2 regions of the Streptomyces sp. A01 genome follow, and region 1 is predicted to be linked to the other one. Evidence: predicted binding sites of a transcription regulator. Region 1 holds the regulator's gene; the other holds the start of a gene.
The links. The regulator HrcA, encoded in region 1, represses chaperone genes, less so after heat shock. The targets are predictions, from matches to a motif close to TTNGCACTCNGNNNNNCNGAGTGCNAA.

Region 1 (14,848 bases):
CACAACGCGCCGCGGACCACGGCACGACGACGTCCACGCCGGTCTCGGTCATGGTCTCCACGGCCAGTTCGCCGCGGTCCCCCTTGGGCAGCGCCTGGACGACGGTGATCCGGGGCACCGGCTCGGCCTCGGCGCGCAACCCGGCCACCTCGACCGTCAGCTGATCCTTGCCCTCGACGGCGGCCACCGTGCCGTACGCGCCGCTGCCCGCGCCATCGGTCAGTACGACGTCCTCGCCGACCCGCAGCCTCCGCACGGAGACGGCGTGCCGTCCCTCAGCCCCGCCCAGTGTGACGGTCCCGCCCACGGCCGCACCGGCCAGCGAGTCGGTGACGAAGACGGGGGCGGTCACGCGCCGCCTCCGCCGACCTGACGCTGGTGGGTCGGGGACGGCCACGTACCGGCGGCCAGCGCGTCACGCGCGGTGGAGAGTTCGGCGACCAGCACGTCGACCAGCTGTCCGGCGGGCATCTCCCGGGCCAGCCGGTGGCCTTGCCCCGCCCACAGCGCCATGCCCTGCGGGTCGCCGACCTTTGCCGCCGCCTTCCGCAGCCCTGAGGTGATGTGGTGCAGCTGGGGATAGGCGGCCGGAGCGTACGGGCCGTGCTCGCGCATGAACCTGTTGACCAGGCCGCGCGCCGGGCGCCCGGAAAAGGCCCTGGTCAGCTCGGTGCGGGTGAAGACCGTGTCGGTCATGGCCCGCTTGTGCAGGGCGTTCGCGCCCGACTCGGGGCACACGAGGAACGCGGTGCCGAGCTGGGCCGCGCTCGCGCCCGCCGCCAGCACGGCGGCGATCTGCGCACCGGTCATCAGCCCACCGGCGGCGACCACCGGCAGCGCCACCGCCTGCCGCACCTGCTCGATGAGGGAGAGCAGTCCCAGCCCGGCGCCCGGACCATCCGCGTGCGGGTCGTCCCGGTGCGTGCTCTGGTGGCCGCCCGCCTCGATGCCCTGCGCGCACACGGCGTCGGCGCCCGCCGCCTGTGCGGCGCGCGCCTCGTCGGCCGAGGTCACCGTCACGATGGTCCGCGTACCGACCTTGGCGAGCGCGTCACAGACCGCGCGGGACGGACAGCCGAGGGCGAAGGAGACCACCGGCACCGGATCGTCCAGCAGAATCGCGAGCTTCGCGTCGTAGGCGTCGTCGGAGCCGACGTCCGGGTCGCCCAGCGGAGTCTCGTACCACGCGGCCTCGCCCGCGAGCTGCTCGCGGTAGACGGCGATGGCGGACCAGTCGACCGTGGCGGGCTGCGGCATGAACAGGTTGACGCCGAACGGCAGGTCACTCTGCCCGCGAAGATGCTTGATCTCTTCGTACATGGCCTCCGGCGTCTTGTAGCCGGCGGCGAGGAAGCCGAGCCCCCCGGCCGCACTGACGGCGGCGGCGAGCTGCGGACGCGAGGCGCCACCCGCCATGGGGGCCTGCACGATCGGATACCGGTAGAGATCGGTCAGCGCGGAGGACATGGCGACATCGTGTCACGGCCGTCGCGCCAACAGGTAACCCCCCAGTACGCCCAGTCGCCGGGTGCCCGCCGACCGCGCCCAGCGGCCTTTCGCCCGTGCCCGGCCGGGCACACCGCACCCATGCGCCCGCACGCGAACGGTGCGGCGCACAGGGCGCCGCACCGTCTGGTACGCGCATGACTTCAGCAGCCGCTGAACCCGGCCGCAGGCCATACCTCAGCGACCGTTGAACGCATCCTTCAGCCGCGAGAACAACCCCTGCTGCCCCGGCTTACCCCAACCCCCGGGGGACACCCCCCGAACCCCCGGCCGGAACACACCAGAGCCCCACAAGCCACAGCTCAGCGACCAACAGCAGACCACCACGCCTCAGCGACCGTTGAACGCATCCTTCAGCCGCGAGAACAGCCCCTGCTGCCCCGGCTTGAACTCGCCGGTGGGCCGCTCCTCGCCGCGGAGCTTGGCGAGCCGTCGCATCAGCTCTTCCTGCTCCGGGTCGAGCTTGCTCGGCGTCAGTACCTCGACGTGCACGATCAGCTGGCCCCGGCCGCCGCCGCGCAGGTGGGTGACGCCGCGCTGGTGCAGCGGGACCGACTGGCCGGACTGCGTGCCCGGGCGGATGTCGATCTCCTCCACGCCGTCGAGCGTCTCCAGCGGCACCTTCGTGCCGAGCGACGCCGCCGTCATCGGAATGGTGACCGTGCAGTGCAGGTCGTCGCCCCGGCGCTGGAAGACCGCGTGCGGCGCCTCGTGGATCTCCACGTAGAGGTCGCCGGCCGGGCCGCCGCCGGGCCCGACCTCGCCCTCGCCTGCGAGCTGGATGCGGGTGCCGTTGTCCACACCTGCGGGGATCTTGACGGTGAGCGTACGGCGGGACCGTACGCGCCCGTCGCCCGCGCACTCCGGGCACGGGGTGGGGACCACGGTGCCGAAGCCCTGGCACTGGGGGCAGGGCCGCGACGTCATCACCTGGCCGAGGAAGGACCGCGTGACCTGCGAGACCTCTCCCCGTCCACGGCACATGTCACAGGTCTGCGCCGAGGTGCCTGGCGCGGCGCCTTCGCCGGTGCAGGTCGTGCACACGATGGCCGTGTCGACCTGGATCTCCTTCGTGGTGCCGAACGCCGCCTCGTCCAGCTCGATGTCGAGCCGGATCATGGCGTCCTGGCCGCGCCGCGTACGCGAGCGCGGTCCACGCTGCGACGCGGTGCCGAAGAAGGCGTCCATGATGTCGGAGAAGTTGCCGAAGCCGGCGCCGAAGCCGCCCTGGCCGCCACCGCCCGCGTTGGACAGCGGGTCGCCACCGAGGTCGTAGACCTGCTTCTTCTGCGGGTCCGACAAGACCTCGTAGGCGGCGTTGATCTCCTTGAACCGCTCTTGGGTCTTCGGGTCCGGGTTGACGTCCGGGTGCAGCTCGCGTGCGAGCCTGCGGAACGCCTTCTTGATCTCGTCCTGCGAGGCATCGCGCCGCACGCCCAGGACGGCGTAGTAGTCCGTCGCCACTTACGACTCCGCCAGGATCTGTCCGACGTAACGTGCCACTGCGCGTACCGCTCCCATCGTTCCGGGGTAGTCCATGCGGGTCGGTCCGACCACGCCGAGTTTTGCGACTGCCTCGTCGCCCGAACCGTAGCCGACAGCGACGACGGATGTGGAGTTCAGGCCCTCGTGAGCATTCTCATGACCGATTCGTACGGTCATGCCCGAATCCTTCGCCTCGCCTAGCAGCTTGAGCAGCACGACCTGCTCCTCCAGCGCCTCAAGCACCGGACGAATCATGACGGGGAAGTCGTGTCCGAACCGGGTCAGGTTGGAGGTGCCGCCGATCATCAGCCGCTCCTCCGTCTCCTCGACCAGTGTTTCCAGCAAGGTGGCGAGCACCGTCGAGACCGCGCCACGGTCCTCCTGCTCGAACGACTCCGGCAGGTCCTGCACCAGCTGCGGCACGTCAGAGAACCGCCGCCCCACGACCCGGCTGTTCAGCCGCGCCCGCAGGTCGGCGAGCGAGGTCTCACCGAACGGCGCCGGGCAGTCCACCATCCGCTGTTCCACGCGACCGGTATCGGTGATCAACACGAGCATGACGCGTGCCGGGGCGAGCGAGAGCAGCTCGACATGACGCACCGTGGAGCGGGTCAGCGACGGATACTGCACGACGGCGACCTGCCGGGTCAGCTGCGCCAGCAGCCGCACCGTGCGCCCCACCACGTCGTCCAGGTCGACCGCGCCGTCCAGGAAGTTCTGGATCGCGCGACGCTCGGGCGACGACAGCGGCTTCACACCGGCGAGCTTGTCCACAAAGAGCCGGTAGCCCTTGTCCGTGGGGATACGGCCCGCGCTCGTGTGCGGCTGGGCGATGAATCCTTCATCCTCCAGCGCCGCCATGTCGTTACGCACGGTAGCCGGGGAGACGCCCAGGTGGTGCCGCTCGGTGAGCGCCTTGGAGCCCACGGGCTCCTCCGTGCCGACATAGTCCTGGACGATGGCGCGCAGCACTTCAAGTCTGCGTTCGCTGAGCATCGCGCACACCTCCCAGTCCAAACCGTGTATCAGGGGACTTTTCCTGGCACTCACCCGTCCCGAGTGCCAAATCCCCTGGGCCAGTGTACGGCGGGCTGCCGCCATCGGGGCAAGGGCGGCCCCGGTCTGTACGGCGCGAGCGGCCGGGAATCGGCCCTGCCGCCCGACCGGGCGGGGGGCCGGAGCCCGAGCTAGCGTCTCCGTATGGAGAGCAGTGCGGAAGCCGACGACCGGCACGGTGACGACCGGCACGGTTGGGAACAGCTCGCGCCCGGTGTCGCCCGGCGACGGCTGCCGGGCTGGGACGCGACGGCCGGGGCCATCGCCGGCCCCGAGGGCGTGCTCGTCGTGGACACCGGGGCCACGCTCCGTGAGGGCGCCGAGATCCGGCGCCAGGTCCACGCCCTCTTCGGCCGCCGCACCACGCACGTGGCCCTGACCCACCCGCACTTCGACCATGTCCTCGGCACCGCCGCCTTCGCCGGTGTCCAGGTCTACGGGGCGGCCGGACTCGCGGCGCTGCTGCCACGGGAGCGGGACGCGCTGCGCGAGGAGGCGGTACGGGAGGGTGTCGAGCCGGACGCGGCGGCTGAGGCCACCGACCTTCTCGTCTGCCCCCAGCACTCGGTCTGCGGCGAACTCACCCTCGACCTCGGTGGCCGTCAGGTCCTGCTGGCCAACGTCGGCCCCGGGCACACCGGGCACGACCTCGCCGTACTGGTCCAAGGACCGCCCGAGGTGGTCTTCTGCGGCGACCTGGTGGAGGAGTCCGGCGCGCCGCAGGCGGGCCCGGACGCCGTCCCCAGCCAGTGGCCGGCCGCGCTGGACCGGCTGCTCGCGCTGGGCGGGGAGGACGCGGTCTATGTGCCGGGGCACGGGGCGGTCGTTGACGCGGCCTTCGTTCGTGCGCAGCGCGACGCACTCGCCGAGCGCTTCGGGACGGTGTGAGCGCGTACGGCGCGGATGTGTACGGCGTGAGTGCGTACGCGGGAGCGCATGCGTCCGGGCGGTGCGCGTGGGGGCTCGCCGGGCCTTCCCCGCGGGGCCGCCGGCGCGGGGAGCTCATGGTGAACGACGTGGCCGCGGGCCCGCGGCGACTGCCCGGAAGCTATCGTCTGGCCCATGCGCAGCAGACACTACGGGCCCGATCTGACCCCGCCGTGGAAGAAGTCGAAGCCCGCCCCCGAGGTCGCGGCCGAGGCGGACCTGGTGGTGGAAGAGGTCACCTCGGGCTTCTGCGGCGCGGTGATCCGCTGCGAGAAGACCGCCGAAGGCCCGACCGTCACGCTGGAGGACCGCTTCGGCAAGCACCGGGTCTTCCCCCTGCTGCCGGGCGGCTTCCTGCTGGAGGGCCGCCCCGTCACCCTCGTACGACCGAGCACGCAGCCCCGGCAGGCGGCACCGGCCCGTACGGCCTCCGGCTCACTCGCCGTGCCGGGGGCGCGCGCGAGGGTCGCCCGCGCCGGGCGCATCTACGTCGAGGGCCGCCACGACGCGGAACTGGTGGAACGCGTATGGGGCGACGACCTGCGCATCGAGGGGGTCGTCGTGGAGTACCTGGAGGGCATCGACGACCTTCCCGCCATCGTCCGCTCCTTCTCGCCCGGCCCTGACGCCCGCCTCGGCGTCCTGGTCGACCATCTGGTTCCCGGCTCGAAGGAATCCCGGATCGCGGCGGAGGTCACCAATCCCGACACCCTCGTCGTCGGCCACCCCTACATCGACGTCTGGGAGGCGGTGAAGCCCTCCTCGGTCGGCATCCCGGCCTGGCCGTCCGTCCCGCGCGGCCAGGACTGGAAGACGGGCGTGTGCCGCTCCCTGGGCTGGCCGCAGAACACGGGCGCCGCCTGGCAGCGCGTCCTGGGCTCGGTGCGCTCTTACCGGGACCTGGAACCGGCACTGCTGGGCCGGGTGGAGGAACTGATCGACTTTGTCACGCAACCCGGCTGACCGGCTGATCAGTTGACCGGCCGACCGGCCGACCGGGCACGGCAGCCGGGGACTCGCGGCTTCGTCGTCTCAGCCGAGGGTCCGGAATCCACTGGTGTCGAGCGAGATGCCCAGCACGTCGACCGGCACCGGATCACCGAACTTGACCGTGCGCTCGACCTGGTAGTCGGCCTCTTCTCCTGCACCGACGGGCTCGGTGAGCAGGACGCATGCCGCGGTGAACGGGTCGGCGATCAGACACGCGGGCACGCCTCCCGCCGCGTAGACCGAGCGCTTGAGCCTGTAGTCCCGGTGGGCGCTGGCCTTCGAGACCACTTCCAGGACCAGGGTGACCGCAGGCGCCGGAACCAGGCGACCGGGGCCGTCGAACGCCCCCTGTTCCATGACCCACGAGATCCGGCTGCGGCTCGCTGACCTCACCCGGGATCGCGATGTCCTGCGTCTGCAGCCGGTGCCAGCGATCGCGCGGGATCTCGTCCTGCACGGCCTGCACGATCAGGTTATGGACCAGATCCGGTCCGGCCACCATCACGATTTCTCCCCTGAGGAGCTCCACCTTGACGCCCTCGGGAACCTCCAGGTTCTCGAAGAGCTCAGTCATCCGGTGATCATCCACAGCGGTCATCTCCGTGGCCCTCCACATCCGCCGCGTTCTTTAGTGGCAGCCCAGGAACAGCGTAGGCGCGGGGTCAGCGCGAACGTGGGCATTCACTCCCGCGAGTGATCAGTCCACCAGATCCCTGACCACCGCGTCCGCCAGCAGCCGTCCGCGCAGCGTCAGCACGGCGCGGCCCGCCTCGTACGGGGCGGGCTCCAGCAGGCCGTCCGTCAGGGCGCGGCGCGAGGCTGCCAGGCCCGCCGGGGCGAGGAGGTCGAGCGGGCAGCCGTCGGACAGTCGCAGCTCAAGCAGGATGCGTTCGACGCGCCGGTCCTCGGGGGCCAGGATCTCGCGGCCCGCGCCGGGGGAACGGCCCTCGGTGAGCGCCTGCGCGTACGCGCCGGGGTGCTTCACGTTCCACCACCGCACGCCGCCCACGTGGCTGTGCGCGCCGGGCCCCGCGCCCCACCAGTCCGCGCCCCGCCAGTACAGCTCGTTGTGGCGGCAGCGGCTCGCTTCGGTCGTCGCCCAGTTCGAGACCTCGTACCAGCGGAAACCCGCGCCTGACAGCGTCTCCTCGGTGATCAGGTACCGGTCCGCGTGCACGTCGTCGTCGGTCATCGGGACCTCGCCGCGCCGGATGCGCCGGGCGAGCTGGGTCCCCTCCTCAACGATCAGCGCGTACGCCGACACGTGGTTCGGCTCGGCGCCCAGGGCCGCGTCCAGGCTGGCCCGCCAGTCCGCGTCGCTCTCCCCCGGCGTTCCGTAGATCAGGTCGAGGTTGACGTGCTCGAAGCCCGCGGCACGCGCCTGGGCGACGCAGCGCTCTGGGCGGCCCGGGGTGTGGGTGCGGTCGAGCACCTTCAGAACGTGCTGCCGGGCGCTCTGCATGCCGAGCGAGACCCGGTTGAAGCCGCCTTCGCGCAGTTCGGCGAGGTAGCGCTGGTCGACGGACTCCGGGTTCGCCTCGGTGGTGATCTCCGCGCCGGGCGCCAGGCCGAACTCGTCGCGGATGGCGGCGAGCATCCGCCCCAGGTCGCGCGCGGCGAGCAGGGTCGGGGTGCCGCCGCCGACGAAGACCGTCTCGACCTGGCGTGGGTCGTCCCCGAGCACCTTGCGGGCCAGGCGTATCTCCTCCACGACCATGTCGGCGTAGTTGTCCCGGGAGGCGAGCGCACCGCCGGAGCCGCGCAGCTCGCTGGTGGTGTAGGTGTTGAAGTCGCAGTATCCGCAGCGGGTCGCGCAGTACGGAACGTGCAGGTAGAACCCGAGGGGCCGGGTCCCCGCGCCCTCCAGGGCGTGACCGGGCAGCGCCCCGTCATCGGGCATGGGCTCACCATCGGGCAGTACGGAAGGCATACGTCCCATTCTCCGCCATCGCGGCCGGAGCTCCTGGCCACGAACCGGCGCGCCCAGGGCTGAGCTGGGGAGGGCCCCAGGGCTGGGGGCGCACGGGCGGGAGGGCGCCGGGCCGCACGCCGGGCGTGACGGGGCGCCGGGCAGCGAGCGGCGGCCCAGCGCGGCAGCGCTCTAGCGGGCCTGGAGCACCAGCATGGCCAGGTCGTCGTTGGGCGGTGAGGCGGCGAAGGCGTGGACGGCGCGGCGTACCCGCTGGGCGATGTCCTCGGCGCTCAGCCCTCCGCACGCGGCGAGCGCCCTCGCCAGACCGCCGTCGTCGTCGAACTGCATGGTCCCGGACTTGCGCTCCGTGACGCCGTCCGTGACACACACCAGGGAGTCGCCCGGCAGCAGGTCGAAGCTCTCGCTCTCGTACCGCACCTCGTCCATGACTCCCAGCAGCAGCTGCGGGACCGCGCGGACCACCACCTCGCCGTCGGGCCGCAGCAGCAGGGGCAGCGGATGCCCGGCGCTCGCCAGGGTGCAGCGCACGGCGCCGCCCGTCGCCGCCTCGTCGTCCGCCCCGGACGCGTCCGCCGGGGCGCCCGCGCCGGAGGTGTCCGATGAAGTGTCCGCCGGGGTGTCCGCCGGGGCGCTCGCACCCGGTCCGCGCGGCTCGTTCCCGTACGGGACCAGCTCCCCGTACAGCAGGGACAGGAAGCGGGACTCGCCAGGGCCCTCGCCCGCGACGGCCGCCGCCGCCGCCTCCACGGCCTTCTCGGCGAGGGTGCGGTTGAGCCGGTCGAGGACCTCGGCGACGCCGTACCCCTCCCGGGCGAGGAGCCGCAGCACCGGGCGGGCCAGGCCGGTCACGACGGCCGCCTCGGGGCCGTTGCCGCACACATCGCCGAGCGCGAAGCACCAGCGGCCGTCCCCGGCGGGGAAGACGTCGTAGAAGTCGCCACCCGCGCAGGTGCCGCCGGTCGGTTCGTAGACGACGGCCGTCCGCATCCCGGGGATCTCGGCGAGCGCGCTCGGCAGCAGTCCGCGCTGGAGCACCTCGCTGATCGTCGCCTGCCGGGTGTACTGGCGGGCGGAGGCGAGCGCGAGGGCGACCCGGCGCGCGAAGTCCTCGATGAGGCCGACGACCTCGTCCGGGATGCGGGTTAGCCCGCTGCGGCCGAGCAGCAGGGTGCCCACCTCGCGGCCGCCCGCGACCAGGCGGCAGGCGAGCGCCGCGCCGCCGGGGCCGTACGCGGACGGGGCGCTGGGCCACGGCCACGCGATGGCGCGGCCCTGCACGGCGGCGGGCATCCGGGGCGGGTGCTTCTCGACCAGGCTGCGCAGCTCCGCCATGCGGGTCTCGCTCGCGTGCCAGACCCGGGCCAGCCGTGGGCGCGCGTCCCCGGTCTCCAGCCACACCGCGCACCAGTCGGCGAGCCTGGGGACGAGCAGCTGCCCGGTGAGGGAGGCGACCTTGTCCTCGTCGAACTGCCCGGCCAGCAGGTCGGACGCCTCTGCGAGGAAGGACAGCGCGCCGTGGCTGACCCAGTCGGGCGCGCAGCGGCGGAGGGCCACGCGGAGCGGGGCGGGCGCCAGGATCTCCGTGACGCGCAGGTCGCGCTGGAGGGCGAGCTTGCCCGCGTCTTCGTCGGTGCCCGCAGCCTCAGTGACGTCTGCTCTGGTGACGCCTGCTTCGGTGACGCCTGCTTCGGTCACCTCGCATTCGGTTGCTTCGCGCGGGGTGCCGCGGCCCTGGCCTGATGGGTGGGGCAACGCGTCGTCCGACGGCTCGGCTGGGGCGTTCTCGGAAGCGTGGGAGAGCGCGCCGAGGGGCAGCCGGAACCATACGGACTTGCTGGTTCTTCGGTAAATCGTTCCCCATGACTCGGCGATGGTGGCGACCAGCCGCAGGCCGCTGCCGCCGCGCTCGCCTCCGAGGCTGACGTCCTGTGACGTTCCCGTGGTGCCGGCCCCGTCGAGATGGCCCGCGCTTCCTCTCGGGCCTCCGTCGCCTCCGCCGTCCGGCCTGTGCTCGGAGGCTGACTGGGTGCCCGTGGTGACAGGCTGCCCCCTCAGCACGCGGGTCGGGTGATGGTCGGTCACCTCGACGTAGAGCGCCGGGTTCGCCATGTCGGAACCGGCGGGTTCCAGCTCGCAGCGCAGTTCCACGCCGGTACCCGCGTGCACGACGGCGTTGGTGACGAGCTCGCTCACCAACAGCACGGCGTCGTCGGCCGGCTGCTCGGTCATCAGCTCGGTGCCCGGCAGGCCGAGCGCCGTCCAGTCGGCGAGGGCGGCGCGGACGAACTGGCGCCCGGCGGAGGCGGCCATCAGGTTCCCCGGGAGGCTGGTGCGGCAGTCGTGCTCGGCGCCTCCTGCCCGCGCACCGGGGCGCGGGGGCGCGCTGCCGGCGCTCAGCCCCCTGCGCGCGCCCGTCCGAGCTACTACACCCATGCCACGGCTCGCGGCCACCATCGCGCCAGACCCCATGTCCACGCCCACGTCCGGTTGCGCACCCGGGCTCACCTCCATGCCCGAGTTGACTCTTACGTTCCTGCTTGCTCCCACGGGGGTTCCTTCCCGTGCTCGCGTCCGCGCTGATCGTCAGCGCCGGGCGCATTTCCCTCACCGCTCTGCCGGACGGAAAATACCGCCCGGACCCTGCGGCTCCTGATCAGTTCCGGCATAGCGCCGATTCCGACCCCGACAGCGTGACAGACTGACCGCGCCCATATGCACCGAGTGACGTAAGTGGGCCGCCATGAGCATGGATACGACACGTACGGCCACAACCGCGCCCAACCTCGCCTCGATCCCCCCACCGGGGGCGATTCCCCCATCGGAAGGCGATTGGGTGCGGGTCTCCGAGCTGCGGCCGCTGCTCGCAGCGCTCGCCGCACTGGGTGACGGTGAGTTCAACGTGCGGATCGCCGATCCCGCCGAGCCGCCCGAGGGACTGACGGCTGAGCTGAACGCCGCCCTGAACCGGCTCGCGGCGCGCAGCCAGCACTTCAGCGAGGAGCTCACCCGCGTGCGCCGTGAGGTCGTACGGCACGGGCGGCTCGACGAGCGCCTGACCTCCAGCCCTGGTCAGGGGTCATGGGCGACGAACGTGCACGCGGCCAATTCGCTCCTTGACGCACTGGCCATTCCGGCGACCAACGCCACCCGGGTGCTGGACGCGGTGGCGAGCGGGGATCTGTCGCAGCGGGTCGATCTCCACGACGGCACCCGGCAGTTACGGGGCGACCTGCGGCGTCTGGGCCGTGCCGTGAACCGCACGGTCGACCAGCTCTCCCTGTTCACCGGCGAGGTCACCCGGGTGGCCCGCGAGGTCGGCACCGAGGGGCGGCTCGGCGGGCGCGCCAAGGTGCAGGGCCTCCAGGGCAACTGGCGCGACACGACGGAGGCGGTCAACACCATGGCCGCCAGGCTCACCGCCCAGGTGCGGGACATCGCCCTGGTGACGACGGCGGTGGCGCGCGGCGACCTGACCCGGCAGGTGACGGTCGAGGCGACCGGCGAACTGCTGGAACTGAAGATGACCGTCAACACGATGGTCGCTCAGCTGTCGGGCTTCGCCGACGAGGTGACGCGGGTGGCCCGCGAGGTGGGCACCGAGGGCCAGCTGGGCGGCCGAGCCCAGGTCAGAGGCGCCTCCGGAGTCTGGAAAGACCTCACGGAGAACGTCAACTTCATGGCCGACAACCTCACCAGTCAGGTCCGGAACATCGCGCAGGTCGCGACCGCGGTGGCGCAGGGCGACCTGTCCAAGAAGATCGACGTGACGGCGCGCGGCGAGATCCTGGAGCTGAAGACCACCATCAACACCATGGTGGACACGCTGTCCTCGTTCGCCTCCGAGGTGACCCGCGTCGCCCGCGAGGTGGGCAGCGAGGGGCAGCTGGGCGGCCAGGCCCGGGTCGAGGGCGTCTTCGGTACGTGGAAGAGCCTGACGACCAACGTCAACGAGCTCGCCTCGAACCTGACCACCCAGGTGCGGGCCATCGCCGAGGTCACCTCGGCCGTCGCCGCCGGAGACCTGACCAGGGCCATCACCGTCGAGACCCGGGGCGAGGTCGCCGAGCTGAAGGACAACATCAACCTGATGGTGTCCAACCTGCGCGAGACCACCCGGGCCAAGGACTGGCTGGAGTCCAACCTCGCCCGTCTCGCCTCCCTCATGCAGGGCCATCGCGACCTGATGGAGGTCGCCGACCTGATCCTGCGCGAGCTGACCCCGTTGGTGAACGCCCAGTACGGCGCGTTCTTCCTCGCCGAGACGGGCGCCGACGCCAGCGGTGGCAGGTCGGGCGACCGCGCCCTGTCGTCGGCGACGCGCGGCCTGGCGTTCATCGCGGGCTACGGAGCGGCGGCGGGCGCGACCGTGGACACCCCGGGCATGCCCGGCCACGGACTCGTACGGCAGGCGGCGCTGGAGAAGAAGCGCATCCTCATCGAGGAGGCCCCGCCGGGATACATCACCATCAACTCCGGGCTCGGCGAGGCGGCTCCCGCCAGCATCGTGATCATCCCGATCATGTTCGAGGACCAGCTGCTCGGCGTCGTCGAACTCGCCTCCTTCTACCGCTTCTCCGATGTGCACCTCACGTTCTTCGACCAGTTCGGCACCACCATCGGCGTCGCGATGAACACCATCATCGCCAACTCCCGGACGGAATCCTTGCTGAGCGAGTCCCAGCGGCTCGCCCAGCAGCTCCAGGAGCGCTCGGACGAGCTTCAGCGGCAGCAGGCCGAGCTGCGCCGCTCGAACGACGAGCTGGAGGTGAAGGCGGCGCTGCTGTCGGCGGCCTCGCAGTACAAGTCGGAGTTCCTGGCGAACATGTCGCACGAGTTGCGTACGCCGCTCAACTCGCTGCTGATCCTCGCCCGGCTGCTCGCCGACAACGCCGACCAGCACCTGAGTGAGGAAGAGGTGCAGTTCGCGGCGACCATTCACCGTTCGGGCTCCGACCTGCTCCAGCTGATCAACGACATTCTCGACCTGTCCAAGATCGAGGCGGGCCGGATGGACGTCCGCCCCAAGAAGCTGCCACTGGTCAAGCTGCTCGACTACGTCCACGACACCTTCCGCCCGATCGCCATCGACCGGGGCCTGGCCTTCGACATCGCCGTCGGCGAGAACGTGCCGCGTTCGATCTACTCCGACGAACAGCGCATTCAGCAGGTGCTGCGCAACCTGCTGTCCAACGCGGTGAAGTTCACCAACGCGGGCCGCGTCGAACTCCGCGTCAACCGCGTCCGCACCGGCCCTCCCGAGCACGGGGACCTCGTGGCCTTCGCCGTCACCGACACCGGCATCGGCATCCCCCCGGACAAGCTCGCCGTGGTCTTCGAGGCGTTCCAGCAGGCCGACGGCACGACGAACCGCAAGTACGGCGGCACCGGACTCGGCCTGTCCATCAGCCGGGAGATCGCGGGACTGCTCGGCGGCCGGATCAGCGCCGAGAGCGAACCAGGCCGCGGCAGCACCTTCACCCTGTACGTGCCGCGGTCCCGGCCCGGCGAGCCCGGCGAGGCCGATCCCGAACGCGAAACCAGCGCGGAGCTCACCGAACACCACGTGGTCGAGAAGTCGGCCATCACTCAGGAGCCCGACCAGCTCGCCCGCTGGCGCACCGGACGCGCCGCCGAGGTGCTGCCGGGCCGCCGGGTGCTCGTCGTCGACGACGACATCCGCAACGTCTTCGCCCTCACCCATGTCCTGGGAAGGGTGGGCATGACCGTGCTGTACGCGGAGAACGGCCTCGAAGGCATCGAGGCACTCACCAAGAACCCGGACGTCGATCTCGTCCTGATGGACGTGATGATGCCCGAACTCGACGGCTACGAGACGATCCGGCGCATCCGGCGGGACCCCCGCCACGCCAACCGCCCCGTCATCGCGCTGACAGCGAAGGCGATGCCGGGCGACCGGGAGAAGTCGATCGCTTGCGGGGCCTCCGAGTACGTCCCCAAGCCCGTCGATATCGACCTGCTGCTCACCGTGATTCTCGGCCTGCTAGCGCCCGAGGCTGCTCCTGACAGCACAACGAGGCCCTCATGATGTCAACCACCACCGCGACGACGACCACGACCACCCAGAAGGCCAGCATCCTCCTCGTGGACGACATGGAGGACAACCTGATAGCGCTGGAGGCCGTGCTCAGCTCGCTGGGTGAGCCGCTGGTGCGCGCCAGATCGGGCGAGGAGGCCATGAAGGCGCTGCTCCGTCAGGAGTTCGCCGTCGTGCTGCTCGACGTGCTGATGCCGGGCATGGACGGCTTCGAGACCGCGGCCAACATCAAACGGCTCGACCAGACCAAGGACGTACCTATCATCTTCCTGACCGGCACCGACCCCGACTCCGGTTATGCCTTCCGGGGTTACGCGACGGGGGCCGCGGACTACCTGACCAAGCCGTTCGACCCGTGGGTGCTGCGCGCCAAGGTCAATGTCTTCCTCGATCTGCACCGCAAGAACCGGCAGTTGCAGCGTCTGCTGCTGCGTGACCAGGAGCGGTTCAAGGACTTGGTGGAGCGGCTGTCCGCGATCGAGAACCAGCTGACGCGCAGCAACGTGAGCGATGTGCGGGAGCTGGGCCGCCGGGTGGCGCGCATGGAGCAGAGCCTGGAAGAGCTCCTGGCCTGAGCGCCCGCGGGGGGCGGCGCCCCGTACTGCGGCTCCGCGTCCGCGGCCGCCGATACCGGTCGGCGGGAACGGCGGCGGGGCCGGGAACGGCAGCGGCCGGGGTGGCCTCGCCACCCCGGCCCCCTCGCGTGGTCGGGCCGTTCCCGGGGAGGCGCGCGGCCAACCCGGGCGCGCGGCCCCGGGCGCTACGCCTCGCGCGAGCCCGCGTACATCTCCTCGATGAGCGCCCCGTACTCCCGCTCCACGACGGGCCGCTTGAGCTTCAGGCTCGGCGTCAGCTCACCGTGCTCAACGTCCAGGTCGCGTGGCAGCAGCCGAAAC
Region 2 (14,848 bases), on a different contig from region 1:
AGCAGCCCCAGTACGGCGGCGGTTTTCCGCCACCGCAGCCCGCACGTCAGGGCAGCGTGGGTCTCGCACTGCTGGCGGCGGTTGCTGTCGCCCTCGTCGGCGCGCTGCTATACGCCTTTCTCCTGAGCGCTCTCGCTGACACGGACGGCGCGGAGCCGGAGATCACCAAGTTCGCGTACGCGGGTGTCGCTGTCGGCGCCCTCATCGGCGCCGTCGTCGCCAAGCTCGGCGGCCGCAACCAGGGCCTGTGGATCGTCGGTGGGCTGCTGGCCCTCGGCGCCGTCTTCCTCGGCGAGATGTACGGCTACGCGCTGGTCGCCAACGACTACATGAGCAACTACGTGGAGAAGATGGGCGGCGACAGCAGCCAGGTCACGTCCGCGAACGACATCTTCTTCGACCAGTTCAGCGACCTGTTCGAGAGCTGGAAGGACGACGCCAACGCCGTGACGTACATCTTCATGGCACTGTCGCCGGTCGCCGCGTTCGCCACGGCGAACAAGCTCGCCAACCGCTGATCGCCAGCAGCACCACAAAGGGCGGGCCCCGACGGCAACTGCGGTCGGGGCCCGCCCAGCTATATGCGCCTACTTCGAACTCAACCCGCAAGCGGTATCGGCGTCCCTGCCTTTTACGCCCATCTCTTTGAGCCCGACCTTGCACACCGTCTTTGCCATCCCCGTTCCGGCTTTGGCTGACGCACAGTGGATCTTGACCATCTTGCCAACGACGTAGCCGTGGCTGCGCAGAAACGTTGCGCGGTCAGCAGGTGTGGCTTGCGCCGAAGGAGCGAACGTCATCGTTCCGACCAATGCAGCGGTCGCCAGCGTCAGCGAGCCAGCGAATCGCGCCGTCGACTTCTTCGAAATTAACCCTCCGGGCGTCTTCAGCCTGCGCATCCACTGCTCAGGCATCACTTAGCGCAAGAAATGACGAGCGGAGAGTATCCCGGCGATGATCTTCACTCCAGAGGGCGGAGCGGGAATCAGCCAGGAAAAGGGGCGGTATCGACGCACCGCCGACATGTTCATTGAATGCGATACAAAACCGGTGAGCTTCAAGGCTGACTAACTACCGTTCAAGGCAACGGCGTTGACCAGACCGATCGCGCGCGCATCGGCACTGTGCTTCCCCGGTACGGACACATTCCCTCCACCCGGGCCGCCTTGGTTGACCGGAAGCCGCTCAAGACGCTCTGAGTGACAGGACACCAGCCTCCCTCAGTGGTGGCGGCGAGCCACTTACCTGGCCACTTACCTGACGGCCCAGGGCCCGCTTTCGTAGCGAACGAGTCGGAACGTCGCCCGCGCACGCAGGAGTCGGCCCTCTCCCTGCCCTGTTAAGGCAATGAGGAGGGCCGACCCGAGGGTTTCACCCGACCGGCGTCACGCGTGAGCGATCTGCCACCGGCGCAAGCAGGAGAGCCCTACCCGCGCGCAGACACGCGTCAGCGGTTGTCGTGCTGGGACGGTGACACCGTCACCTCGACCCGCTGGAATTCCTTCAGCTCCGAGTAGCCCGTGGTGGCCATCGCGCGGCGCAGGGCACCGAAGAAGTTCATCGAGCCGTCCGGGATGTGCGACGGGCCGAGGAGGACCTCCTCCGTGGTGCCGACCGCGCCGAGGTTCATCCGCTTTCCGCGCGGCACATCCTCGTGGACGGCTTCCATGCCCCAGTGGTGGCCGCGGCCCGGGGCGTCGGTGGCGCGAGCCAGCGGGGAGCCCATCATCACGGCGTCGGCGCCGCAGGCGATGGCCTTCGGCAGATCACCCGACCAGCCGACACCGCCGTCGGCGATGACGTGCACATACCGGCCGCCGGACTCGTCCATGTAGTCCCGGCGCGCCGCCGCCACGTCGGCGACGGCGGTCGCCATCGGCACCTGGATGCCGAGAACGTTGCGGGTGGTGTGCGCGGCGCCGCCGCCGAAGCCGACGAGGACGCCCGCGGCGCCGGTGCGCATCAGGTGCAGGGCGGCGGTGTACGTGGCGCAGCCGCCGACGATGACCGGCACGTCCAGCTCGTAGATGAACTGCTTGAGGTTCAGCGGCTCGGCCGCGCCGGACACGTGCTCCGCGGAGACCGTGGTCCCGCGGATCACGAAGATGTCGACGCCCGCGTCCACGACGGCCTTGGAGAACTCCGCCGTGCGCTGCGGGGAGAGCGCGGCGGCGGTGACGACGCCGGAGTCGCGCACCTCCTTGATGCGCTGCCCGATCAGCTCTTCCTTGATCGGGGCCTCGTAGATCTCCTGGAGCCGACGGGTCGCGGTGCGCTCGTCCAGCTCGGCGATCTCGGCGAGCAGCGGCTCCGGGTCCTCGTAGCGGGTCCACAGGCCCTCAAGGTTGAGGACGCCGAGGCCGCCGAGCTCGCCGATGCGGATCGCGGTCTGCGGCGAGACCACCGAGTCCATCGGAGCGGCCAGGAACGGCAGCTCGAAGCGATAGGCGTCGATCTGCCAGGCGATCGAGACCTCCTTCGGGTCCCGGGTGCGACGACTCGGCACGACGGCGATGTCGTCGAACGCGTACGCCCTGCGGCCGCGCTTGCCGCGCCCGATCTCGATCTCAGTCACGTGTGTGGCCCTTCCTTCATGGTGTGCCGTTCCAGTATCCCCGCCATACGACCGCGCGGGACAATCGCGCCCCCGGCCGACGTGCCAGAGCCCGCGGTCCGCGCGCTGTCGCGGGACCACGGGCTCTGCCGGACGTTCTCATCTCATGGTGGCGCGGGGGCGGCTCGCGCGTCAGCGCGGCCGGTCTGTGGGCTCAGCTCAGCGGCTCAGCTCAGCGACGCGAGTAGTTCGGCGCCTCGTTCGTCATCTGGATGTCGTGCGGGTGGCTCTCCTTCAGGCCCGCCGCCGTGATCCGGACGAACCGGCCCTTGTCCTTCAGCTGCTGCACATCGGCGGAGCCGACGTAGCCCATGGACGCGCGCAGTCCGCCAATCAGCTGGTGCGCCACTGAGGAGAGGGGGCCGCGGTAGGGGACCTGGCCCTCGATGCCCTCGGGGACCAGCTTGTCCTCGGACAGGACGTTGTCCTGGAAGTAGCGGTCCTTGGAGTACGAGCGGGCCTGACCGCGCGACTGCATGGCGCCGAGCGAGCCCATGCCCCGGTAGGACTTGAACTGCTTGCCGTTGATGAACACCATCTCGCCCGGGGACTCCTCACACCCGGCGAGCAGGCTGCCCAGCATCACGGTGTCGGCACCCGCGGCGATGGCCTTGGCGATGTCACCCGAGTACTGCAGGCCGCCGTCGCCGATCAGGGGGACGTCCGCGGCGTGGCAGGCCCGCGCCGCCTCGTAGATCGCTGTCACCTGGGGCACGCCGATACCGGCCACGACCCGCGTGGTGCAGATGGAGCCCGGGCCGACGCCGACCTTCACGCCGTCCACGCCCGCGTCGATCAGCGCCTGGGCGCCGTCACGGGTGGCGACGTTGCCGCCGACGATGTCCACACTGACGTTGGACTTGACCTTCGAGATCATGTCGAGGATGCCCCGGCTGTGACCGTGCGCGCTGTCGATGACCAGGAAATCGGCACCGGCCTCGACCAGCGCCTGCGCCCGCTCGTACGCCTCGTCGCCGACACCCACCGCCGCGCCGACGACCAGCCGGCCCTCGGCGTCCTTCGCCGCGTGCGGGTACTTCTCGGCCTTGACGAAGTCCTTGACCGTGATGAGGCCCTTGAGGACACCGGCGTCGTCGACCAGCGGAAGCTTCTCGATCTTGTGGCGGCGCAGCAGCTGCATCGCGTCGTCGCCGGAGATTCCGACCTTGCCGGTGACCAGCGGCATCGGCGTCATGACCTCGCGGACCTGGCGCGTGCGGTCCGACTCGAAGGCCATGTCACGGTTGGTGACGATACCGAGCAGCTTGCCCGCCGCGTCCGTGACCGGCACACCGCTGATCCGGAACTTGGCGCACAGCGCGTCCGCCTCGTACAGCGTGGCGCCGGGGCGGACGGTGATCGGGTCGGTCACCATGCCCGACTCGGAGCGCTTCACCAGGTCGACCTGGTTCGCCTGGTCCTCGATCGACAGGTTGCGGTGCAGCACACCGGCGCCGCCCTGGCGGGCCATCGCGATCGCCATCCGCGACTCGGTGACCTTGTCCATCGCGGCGGACAGCAGCGGGATGTTGACTCGCACGTGCCGCGAGATCCGGGACGAGGTGTCGACCGCGTTCGGCAGCACCTCGGAGGCGCCCGGCAGCAGCAGCACGTCGTCGTACGTCAGCCCGAGCATCGCGAACTTCTCAGGCACTCCGTCGACGTTGTCAGTCATGACACCCTTCCAGATGGTCTTGCCTCGGCGCGGACTCCCATGCTAACGGGCTCGGCGGCCGTGCCATTCCGCGCGGCGGCCAGGCCCGGCGTCCGCCCCGGCGAGGCGGCGGCGCGACGGGCTCCGCGAGCGCCGGCGTGTACGCGGCGGGGCGCTGCCGAGCGGCTGGGCTACTGCTCCGCGAGGGCCCGCAGGCGGCTGAGCGCGCGGTGCTGGGCGACCCGGACCGCGCCCGGAGACATGCCGAGCATCTGCCCGGTCTCCTCCGCCGTCAGGCCGACGGCGACCCGGAGCAGCACCAGCTCGCGCTGGTGCTCCGGCAGGTTGGCCAGCAGCTTCTTCGCCCAGGCGGCGTCGCTGCTGAGCAGCGCCCGCTCCTCGGGGCCGAGCGAGTCGTCCGGCTGCTCCGGCATCTCGTCGGACGGCACCGCCGTGCTGCCGGGGTGACGCATCGCGGCACGCTGAAGATCGGCGACCTTGTGGGCGGCGATGGCGACGACGAACGCCTCGAAGGGCCGCCCGGTGTCGCGGTAGCGAGGCAGCGCGCACAGGACCGCGAGGCAGACCTCCTGCGCGAGGTCGTCCACGAAATGGCGCGCGTCACCGGGCAGCCGGGACAACCGGGTGCGGCAGTAGCGCAGGGCCAGCGGGTGGACGCGGGCGAGCAGATCGTGGGTCGCCCGCTCGTCTCCCTCTGTCGCGCGCAGGACGAGAGCCGCGATGTCGCCTGGACCTGTCGTCACAGTCGACCCAGGCATCTCGTCTTCACGCATCGGTCCATGGTGCCTTGGCACCGAACATTCCGTGGCACCGCGTCCGTAGTTGTGCGCCGAAGCGTTATGAGCGGGTGCGCCCGTCGTCATCTCGTGCGCCCTCCCCTCACGCCTGCCCGAGCCGTCCCCGAGGAACTCCATACCTCAAGGATGCGGCAGCGCGAGCGGAACTGAAGCAAGCGACCGCCACATGAGGCGCGCGAGACGCCCTTGTTTCGCCCGCCTCCGGGCACTCTTCGCTGGTCACGCACCGCATGGCGGTGTCGCAGGAAGCAGCCAAATCGGTACCGGAGGCATCGGCTCCCACCGTCCACCCCGCCCGCCGCGAGGCAGACGGGGCGCGTCACACTCCCGCTCGCAGTCCCGCCGCGCGGCATGACACGGCACACGGGATCTACGGGGTGTGTGGCGTCGTCCACCCGGGGGGCGGGGGCGAGGCGGGGCATCGGAAACGGGCCCTAGCGGACAAGGCCCCAGCGGAATCCGAGCGCGACGGCATGGGCCCGGTCCGAGGCACCGAGCTTCTTGAACAGCCGCCGGGCATGTGTTTTCACGGTGTCCTCGGAGAGGAAGAGCTCACGACCGATCTCAGCGTTCGAGCGGCCGTGGCTCATGCCTTCGAGGACCTGGATCTCACGCGCTGTGAGCGTGGGTGCGGCGCCCATCTCGGCCGATCGCAGCCTCCGCGGCGCGAGCCGCCAGGTCGGGTCGGCGAGGGCCTGCGTGACCGTCGCGCGCAGCTCGGCGCGCGACGCGTCCTTGTGCAGATAGCCGCGCGCACCGGCGGCGACCGCGAGCGCCACACCGTCCAGGTCCTCGGCGACGGTCAGCATGATGATGCGGGCCCCGGGGTCCGCGGAGAGGAGTCGGCGCACGGTCTCGACGCCGCCGAGGCCGGGCATCCGTACGTCCATCAGAATCAGATCCGAGCGGTCGGCGCCCCAGCGGCGGAGGACTTCCTCGCCGTTGGCCGCCGTCGTTACGCGCTCTACGCCGGGCACGGTCGCGACCGCGCGGCGCAGCGCCTCTCGGGCAAGCGGGGAGTCGTCGCAGACGAGGACGGAAGTCATGGCCGCCCTCCGCAGCTGATGCGCGTCACCTTGTGCCTCCAGGCTTGGTACATGTCGTCACCTGTGCGGTTGACCCCCTCGGACGTTTGCCCGAGAGCTTCATTCATCAACCGCCTCGCACTCTCAACGACGGTCACCCGAAAGAGTTACGGGATCGAGTGACCCCCTTCGGCACTCTACGTGAGGGGGCGGTCACGGTTCAGCCCTGCGACCGGACTGGTTCTCCTGCCAGATCATCTGCCCTATTTGGTGGCTTTTACTTCATTTCCGAGTCATCTATGGCTAGATTCGCAATGAGTCATATTTACATCTGCTTACACAGGGGATGTACGGTCGTGGGCACTGCGTCCGCATCAGATCGCTCCGAGGGGATAGCAATGGCAGATTTCTCCCGCCTTCCCGGTCCGAACGCCGACCTGTGGGACTGGCAGCTGCTGGCCGCGTGCCGGGGCGTCGACAGTTCACTCTTCTTCCACCCCGAGGGGGAACGCGGCGCCGCCCGGAGCGCGCGCGAGACCTCCGCGAAAGAGGTCTGCATGCGCTGCCCCGTACGCGCCCAATGCGCGGCGCACGCGCTCGCGGTCCGGGAGCCGTACGGCGTGTGGGGCGGACTGACCGAAGACGAACGCGAAGAGCTGATGGGGCGCGCACGGCACCGGGCCATCGCCGCCTCAGGCGTGACACCGCACTGACACACACTGACCACGAAGTGAAGAAACGTTTCAGCGACGCCCGCCTCACCGGCGTCACCCATATGGCCCATCGGCCACCGTCGATTCGCCATTGGCCGCACGCGACAGCCGCGTGGCGCCCAACCGGCGACGCGTAACAGCCGACGTAGCGGCTAGCGGCTAGCGGCTAGCGGCTAGCGGCTAGCGGGCAACGAGCGGCGAGCGAGCCGGTGGCTAGCGTTTCGCAGCCAGTTCCAGGCGGTCCAGGGTGGCCGCCACAGCCGGGACCCGGGCGAGGTCCGGCAGCGTGAGCGCCACGACATCGCGCCACACGGCGGGCTCCACCCGCAGCGTCCTGACCCCTTTGGGCCGTATCGGCTCCAGCGCCAGCTCCGGCAGCACAGCGACCCCGAGCCCCGCGCCGACCAGCCCGATCACCGCCGGGAAGTCGTCCGTCGCGAAGTCGATCCGGGGCGTGAAGCCCGCCTCCTCGCAGACCTCCACCAGATGGCGGCGGCAGCGCGGACAGCCCGCGATCCACGGCTCTCCCGCGAGGTCGCCGATCCCCACCACCGACGCCTCCGCCAGCCGGTGCCCCTCGGGGACCAGGCCGATCAGCCGGTCGGTCAGCAGCGAACGGACCGCCAGGTCGTCCCACTCGGCGTCGGTCGCCCCGTCAGTGCCGCGCACCCGGGGATAACGGAAGGCCAGCGCGATCTCGCAGTCCCCCGCCCGCAGCAGCTCGACGGAGCGCGGCGGCTCGGCGTCGACGAGCGAGACGCGCGTACCGGGGTGCGCGGCGCGCAGCTCGGCCAGGGCGGTGGGCACCAGCGTGGAGCTCCCGCTGGGGAAGGACACCAGCCGGACCCGGCCCGCGCGCAGCCCGGCGATGGCGGCGACTTCCTCTTCGGCCGCCGTCAGCCCGGCCAGGATGCCCACCGCGTGTCTGACCAGGGCCTGCCCGGCTTCGGTCAGCCTCGTCTCGCGGCCCGTACGGACCAGCAGGGTCGTGCCGGCGGCCTGCTCTAGCGCCTTCATCTGCTGGCTTACGGCGGGCTGGGTGCAGCCCAGCTCGCGAGCGGCGGCGGAGAAGGAGCCGGTGGCGGACACCGCGCGCAGTACCCGGAGATGGCGAGCCTCGATCATCCTCCAAGCATAAGCCCAGCTTGGAGACACTGGGTAAATTTCGCTCGCCCCTTTGAGGGCGTGTCCCGTACCGTGCGGCCATGCTGCTGCTCTCCGTGAACCTCGGCCAGGCCCGCCCCACCGTGCACACCGATATCGACGTCACCGGCATCGACAAACGCCCCGCTCCCGGCCCGGTGGCCGTGCGCGCCCCAGGCCCGAAGGGGACCGGCGCGAGCGGGGTCGCCGGGGACACCGTCTGCGACCTGCGCAACCACGGCGGGAACGACCAGGCCGTGTACGCCTACGCACGCGAGGACCTCGCCTACTGGGAGAAGGAGTTGGGCCGCGAGCTGTCGCCGGGCACGTTCGGCGAGAACCTCACCACCCGTGGTCTCGACGTCAACGGCGCTCTCATAGGCGAGCGTTGGCGGGTCGGCCGCGAGCTGCTGCTTGAGGTGACCTCACCACGCGTTCCGTGCCAGACGTTCGCCGGATGGCTTGACCAGCGGGGCTGGGTGAAGCGGTTCACTCAGGCGGCTCTTCCCGGCCCGTATCTGCGGGTCATCGAGCCGGGCGAGATCAGCCCCGGAGACCCCATCGAGATCACGCACCGGCCGGACCACGAGGTGACCGTGTCCTTCCTGTTCCGCGCGGTCACCACCGAACCCGCCCTGCTGCCGCGGGTGCTGGCGGCGGGTGAGGCGCTGCACCCGGAGACGTACGCGAAAGCGGTTCGGCGTATCGCGGGCGCGCCGGGCGCGGTCGTTCCGGGCCCTGTGCGCGCGTCCGAGTAGCGCAGAACTCCGGCCCGGCCGGACTCCGGCCCGGCGGCCGCTCCGTCACCCCCTCCACCACCGTTCCACCACGCGCCGCATTCCCGCCGCGCCATTCCCGTCGCGTCCCCTTCGTATTTCCCTCGCATTCCCCGCCGTTTCCCCCTGCGGCCTCTTTTCTTTCCCGCCCCGCATTCCCACAGCGTTCTCGCAGTGCTGACGCAGCGCTGTCGCCGCGCCCTCTCCGCGCTCCACGCACGTTCAGTTTTCCCTTCGCCCCGGGGCCGTTCGCCTTGGCTCCGGCCGCCACCGGCAGGCGTCGCCCAACCCCCGTTCAGTCGCGAGGGAACGGGCCGTCCGGGTAAATCGCCCTATCGTCCTGGTTCGTCAGTTCGGCGTGTCACCCCGTCTGCTTGAGGCGGACATGGCCGGGCCGCAGCCGGATAGCGTGCCCGTATGACGACTGCACTCATCACGGGATCTACGGCGGGCATCGGCTCCGCCTTCGCGCGGCGACTGGCCGCCGGAGGCACCTCCCAAGGCCATGGGAGCGGGCACAACCTGGTGCTGGTGGCGCGCGATACCAAGCGGCTGCGCGAGCAGGCGACCGAACTCCACGACCGGCACGGCGTCGAGGTCGAGGTGCTGTCAGCCGACTTGTCGCAGGAGTCGGGCATCTCGGCCGTCGAGGAACGTCTCGGCGACCGTAAGCGCCCGATCGATCTGCTGGTCAACAATGCCGGGTTCGGCAACAAGGGCGAGTTCCTCGACGTCCCGCTGGCGGACGAACTGACGATGCTGAAGGTGCACTGCGAGGCCGTGCTGCGGCTCACCAGCGCGGCGGCCGGGCCCATGCGGGAGCGGGGGCGCGGCGGAGTGGTGAACGTGGCCTCGGTCGCGGCGTTCGTGCCGCGTGGCACGTACGGGGCGAGCAAGGCGTGGGTCGTGCAGTTCACGCAGGGAGTGGCCCGCGATCTGAACGGTTCGGGGGTGCGGCTGATGGCGCTCTGCCCCGGGTTCGTACGGACCGAGTTCCACGAGCGGGCGGGGATGGACACCGGCAATGTGCCCGGGTGGATGTGGCTGGACGCGGACCGGCTCGTCGAGGCCGCGCTGAAGGACCTGGCGCGCGGCAAGACGCTGTCCGTGCCCGACCCCAGGTACAAGGCGCTGACCGGCCTGGCGAAGTTCGCCCCGCGCAACGCGCTGGCCCGCGCCTCGTCGTCCACGGGCCGCCGCTACGGTCCGCGCTGAACCCCCTTCGTACGAACAGCGGTCACGGGGCGTACGGCTGAGGATGGTCGGCGCGGCCGGGACTGCCGGGAAACGCACTGAGGCCCGGCCGACTCCCCGAAGGGAGCGGCCGGGCCTCAGTGACAGCCGCGTGGCCTGATCCGGAGATCAGTGCGAGTGGCCGTGGCCGTGGCCCGCGTCGCCCTCGTCCTCGGCCGGCTTCTCCACCACAAGGGTCTCCGTGGTGAGCAGCAGGGAGGCGATGGACGCGGCGTTCTCCAGTGCGGAGCGGGTGACCTTGACGGGGTCGATGACGCCGCCCTTCACCAGGTCGCCGTACTCGCCGGTCGCGGCGTTGAAGCCGTTGCCCTTCTCCAGGTCGGCGACCTTGGCGGTGATGACGTAGCCCTCAAGGCCCGCGTTCTCGGCGATCCAGCGCAGCGGCTCGACGACGGCGCGGCGGACGACGGCGACACCAGTGGCCTCGTCGCCGGTCTTGCCGAGGCCGCCCTCAAGCACCTTGGCGGCGTGGACCAGAGCGGAGCCACCACCGGAGACGATGCCCTCCTCGACCGCGGCGCGGGTCGCGGAGATGGCGTCCTCCAGACGGTGCTTCTTCTCCTTGAGCTCGACCTCGGTGGCCGCGCCGACGCGGATCACGCACACGCCACCGGCGAGCTTCGCGAGGCGCTCCTGGAGCTTCTCGCGGTCCCAGTCGGAGTCCGTGGCCTCGATCTCGGCCTTGATCTGGTTGACCCGGCCCGCGAGGTCGTCCGCGTTGCCGCCACCGTCGACGATGATGGTGTCGTCCTTGGTGATGGTCACGCGGCGCGCGGTGCCCAGCACGTCCAGACCGGCCTGGTCGAGCTTGAGGCCGACCTCCTCGGCGATGACGGTCGCACCGGTCAGGGTGGCGATGTCGCCGAGCATGGCCTTGCGGCGGTCACCGAAGCCGGGCGCCTTGACGGCGACGGCGTTGAAGGTGCCGCGGATCTTGTTGACGACGAGGGTGGAGAGCGCCTCGCCCTCGACGTCCTCGGCGACGATCAGCAGCGGCTTGGACGCGCCGGCCTGGATGACCTTCTCCAGCAGCGGCAGCAGGTCCTGGATCGAGCTGATCTTGCCCTGGTGGATCAGGATGTACGGGTCGTCGAGGACGGCCTCCATACGCTCCTGGTCGGTCACCATGTACGGCGACAGGTAGCCCTTGTCGAAGGCCATGCCCTCGGTGAAGTCCAGCTCAAGCCCGAAGGTGTTGGACTCCTCGACGCTGATGACACCGTCCTTGCCGACCTTGTCCATCGCCTCGGCGACGAGCTCGCCGACCTGCTTGTCCTGGGCGGAGAGCCCGGCGACAGCGGCGATGTCGGCCTTGGAGTCGATCGGACGGGCGGTCGCGAGCAGGTCCTCGGAGACCGCCTTGACCGCGGCGTCGATGCCCTTCTTCAGGGCGGCCGGGGAAGCACCCGCGGCGACGTTGCGCAGACCCTCGCGCACCAGCGCCTGGGCCAGCACGGTGGCGGTGGTGGTGCCGTCACCCGCGATGTCGTTGGTCTTGGTCGCCACCTCCTTCACGAGCTGGGCGCCCAGGTTCTCGAACGGGTCCTCGATCTCGACCTCGCGGGCGATGGTGACGCCGTCGTTGGTGATCGTCGGGGCACCGAACTTCTTGTCGATGACCACGTTGCGGCCCTTGGGGCCGATGGTCACCTTGACGGTGTCAGCCAGCTGGTTGACGCCGCGTTCGAGGGCGCGACGGGCGTCCTCATCGAATTTCAGGATCTTCGCCATGGTTGCGTATGTCCTCTCAAAGAACCACGCCCCGGTCGCCCGGGTGTTTCAGACACGGGAGGCCGGGGCGCAGATCACGTAATACTTCGGTGAATTACTTCTCGACGATCGCGAGGACGTCGCGGGCCGAGAGGACGAGGTACTCCTCGCCGTTGTACTTCACCTCGGTGCCGCCGTACTTGCTGTACAGCACAACGTCGCCGACGTTAACGTCGAGCGGAAGGCGGTTGCCCTCTTCGAAGCGGCCCGGTCCAACAGCCAGGACGACGCCCTCCTGGGGCTTCTCCTTAGCAGTGTCCGGAATGACCAGGCCCGAGGCCGTGGTCTGCTCGGCGTCGAGCGGCTGGACCACAATGCGGTCCTCAAGCGGCTTGATGGCAACCTTGGAGCTGGCGGTCGTCACGATCCGACCTCCCCCTTCGGAGATCTCACGGGGTTAACTGTCTGAGGTGGCGACCTGGTAGATCCGTCGTCGCGGGTGCCGGATCTGCCCGTCGCTGTTTTCTGGCACTCCCTGGTGGGGAGTGCCAGCCCCGAGACTAGGACGCGGTTAGCACTCGGTCAAGCGGAGTGCCAATGCAGCGCTCGTCTGGGTGCAAGCGGAAGCTGACGGACCGAGGCGCGAGCGGCCGCGACCGCAGCCCGGAACGCGGCCGGACCCGCCTTCGGACCCGCAGTCGGCAGGCAGCCGGAACACCGCCGGAAACGCCGCCCCGGCCCGGGCCCCGCAGTCCTCTACGGGCCTCTACGAGCCCCTGCGGGCGCGCCACCCGCTCCTGGGGGCGGGTGGCGCGCCCCTTGCCCTGCGGGATGCCCGTGGGCGGCCCGACGAGATATCCATCGCCTGTCCGCCTGTCCGCCTGTCCGCTGTCGTGCGGCTGGCCGGTTCTCGCCCGGCTTGCGCGTGGGCCTCGCGCGCCCCGTCATCCGGCCGTGCGCCGGGGGCCGTGCCGCGAGCGGCTTTCCCCGCCATGTGCGAGCCCGTGCCCCGCCCGCTGCGAGAATGCACCCGTGAGCACGACCACCAGCCCCGTCGAGACCTTTCACGCCCTCCTCACCAGCGAGGGGCAGTCCCTGCTCGCCGCGCTGCGCGACTTCGACCCGGCCCGCGAACTCGCCACGGCGACCCGGCTGCGCCGCGACCACCCGGCCGAGCTGGTGTCGGCCGCGATCGGCCAGGCGCGGCTGCGGCAGCGCGCGGTGGCGAAGTTCGGCGAGCTGGACGCGCACCGCATGTACTTCACCCCTGACGGCGTCGAACAGGCCACGCGCACCTCCGTCGCCGCCTACCGCGCCCAGCGCTTCGCCTCCCTGGGCGTCCGGCGGCTGGCCGACCTGTGCTGCGGCATCGGCGGCGACGCCATCGCCCTCGCGCGGGCCGGGGTGTCCGTACTCGCCGTGGACCAGTCCCCGCTGACCTGCGCCGTCGTACGCGCCAACGCGGAGGCCCTGGGGCTGGCCCCGCTCATCGAGGTGCGCTGCGCGGATGTCGCCGACATCGACACCTCCCCGTACGACGCCGTCTTCGTGGACCCGGCGCGCCGCGGGGGCCGGGGCCGGGTCTTCGACCCCGAGGCGTACTCCCCGCCGCTCTCCTGGGCCATCGGCGCCGCACGCACCGCCCCGCACGCCGCGCTCAAGATCGCGCCGGGCGTGCCGCACGAGGCGATTCCCGATGACGCGGGAGCGGAGTGGATCTCGGACGGCGGGGACGTGAAGGAGGCGGTGCTGTGGTTCGGCACGGAGCCGGGCGCCCGCCGCGCGACCCTCCTGCCCGGCCCCCGCTCCCTTCTCGGCGCGGGCCTGCCGGACCCCGAGCCAGGCCCGGTCGGGCGCTGGCTGTACGAGCCGGACGGCGCGGTCATCCGCGCGCACCTGGTCGCCGATGTGGCGCGGCAGGTCGACGGCCGCCTGATCGATCCGACGATCGCGTACATCACCTCCGACTCCCTCGTCAGCACGCCGTACGCCACCGCGTACGAGATCACGGACGTGCTCCCGTTCAACGTGAAGAAGCTGAAGGCCCTCCTCCGCGAGCGCCAGGTCGGCATTCTGACGGTCAAGAAGCGCGGCTCGGCGGTCGCGCCGGAGGAGTTGCGCAAGAAGGTCAAGCCGCAGGGGCCCGGCTCGGCGACGGTCTTCCTCACGCGCGTGGCCGGCGCCCCGACGATGCTGCTGGGGCACCCGGCGGGCGGGGCGTAGCGGCTGGGTGTGGTCGTTGTGTGGTCGTTGGGCGCAGCGGCCGGAACGGAGCGGCTGGGCGCCGTACGGGCCCGTAGGCGCGACCGTCCCGGCCCGACCGGCCGCGCCGCACGCTCCGGGCGGACCGGCGCCCCGCCACGTCCCTCACCGACCGGCCGCAGCCCCAACCCCCGTCTCCCGTACGAGTCGGGCCGTCAACTCCCGTACGAGTCGGGCCGTCAAGCCCCTGTCGGGCCGGTTTTCCCAGGAGCGGTACCCACCTCGGGCGTCCCGGAGGCAGACGTCCCCGCCGCGGTCGTACCGGAGGCGGTCGTACCGGACGCAGACGTACCGGACGCGGTCGTACCGGACGCGGACACCCCCGTAGCCAGTCGTACGCCGCCGTCGTTGGCGGGTCCGCGGCCGGGGCTCCGCAACAGGGCCACCGCCACGGCCGCCGCTGCCAGGAGCAGCGCGGCCGAGAGGCCGAAGGCCGTGGCGTAGCCCGAGGTCAGGCGTTCGGTGGGGGTGCCGTGTGCGCTGGTGGTGACGCGCGCGGCGACGGTGACGAGTACGGCGAGGCCGAGGGAGCCGCCGATCTGGCGGAAGCTGTTGAGGACGCCGGAGGCCATGCCCGCCTCGGCGGCGGCCACACCTGTGGTGGCCGCCGTGCCCAGCGGCACGAAGCACATGCCGACACCGATGCTCGCGACCATCGAGGGGCCGAGGATGGAGCTCAGGAACGTGCCGTCAGCGGCGACCGCCAGGCCGAACCAGCCGAAGCCCACCGCGCCCAGCGTCCCGCCCAGGGCGAGCAGCCACCGGACGCCGAGGACGGCGACAGTGCGGGTGGCGACGACCGAGCCGATGACGATGCCGACACAGAACGGCAGAAAGGCCAGACCGGCCTGGGTCGGGCCGTAGTCGAGGATCTGCTGG

Region 2: a site for HrcA is predicted at 12,279-12,305, ahead of groES (co-chaperone GroES). Genes of this name have one in related genera too.

What each region holds. Positions count from the first base shown of each region.
Region 1 is NZ_JBWLKN010000011.1:24,691-39,538, reverse strand. It holds gene AC5P1B_RS16750 (16S rRNA (uracil(1498)-N(3))-methyltransferase) at 1-352, opposite strand, end outside; gene AC5P1B_RS16745 (nitronate monooxygenase) at 349-1,467, opposite strand; gene dnaJ (molecular chaperone DnaJ) at 1,837-2,970, opposite strand; gene hrcA (heat-inducible transcriptional repressor HrcA) at 2,971-3,987, opposite strand; gene AC5P1B_RS16730 (MBL fold metallo-hydrolase) at 4,192-4,935, shown strand; gene AC5P1B_RS16725 (DUF3097 domain-containing protein) at 5,110-5,937, shown strand; partial or broken gene AC5P1B_RS16720 (Uma2 family endonuclease) at 6,007-6,562, opposite strand; gene hemW (radical SAM family heme chaperone HemW) at 6,662-7,894, opposite strand; gene AC5P1B_RS16710 (SpoIIE family protein phosphatase) at 8,066-10,207, opposite strand; gene AC5P1B_RS16705 (ATP-binding protein) at 10,731-13,943, shown strand; gene AC5P1B_RS16700 (response regulator) at 13,943-14,527, shown strand; gene AC5P1B_RS16695 (AMP-dependent synthetase/ligase) at 14,713-14,848, opposite strand, start outside.
Region 2 is NZ_JBWLKN010000007.1:212,906-227,753, reverse strand. It holds gene AC5P1B_RS12130 (hypothetical protein) at 1-518, shown strand, start outside; gene AC5P1B_RS12125 (hypothetical protein) at 588-917, opposite strand; gene AC5P1B_RS12120 (GuaB3 family IMP dehydrogenase-related protein) at 1,448-2,575, opposite strand; gene guaB (IMP dehydrogenase) at 2,787-4,289, opposite strand; gene AC5P1B_RS12110 (sigma-70 family RNA polymerase sigma factor) at 4,460-5,062, opposite strand; gene AC5P1B_RS12105 (response regulator transcription factor) at 5,521-6,132, opposite strand; gene AC5P1B_RS12100 (WhiB family transcriptional regulator) at 6,510-6,824, shown strand; gene AC5P1B_RS12095 (LysR family transcriptional regulator) at 7,038-7,949, opposite strand; gene AC5P1B_RS12090 (MOSC domain-containing protein) at 8,030-8,725, shown strand; gene AC5P1B_RS12085 (SDR family NAD(P)-dependent oxidoreductase) at 9,161-9,958, shown strand; gene groL (chaperonin GroEL) at 10,106-11,728, opposite strand; gene groES (co-chaperone GroES) at 11,823-12,131, opposite strand; gene AC5P1B_RS12070 (THUMP-like domain-containing protein) at 12,740-13,930, shown strand; gene AC5P1B_RS12065 (DHA2 family efflux MFS transporter permease subunit) at 14,149-14,848, opposite strand, start outside.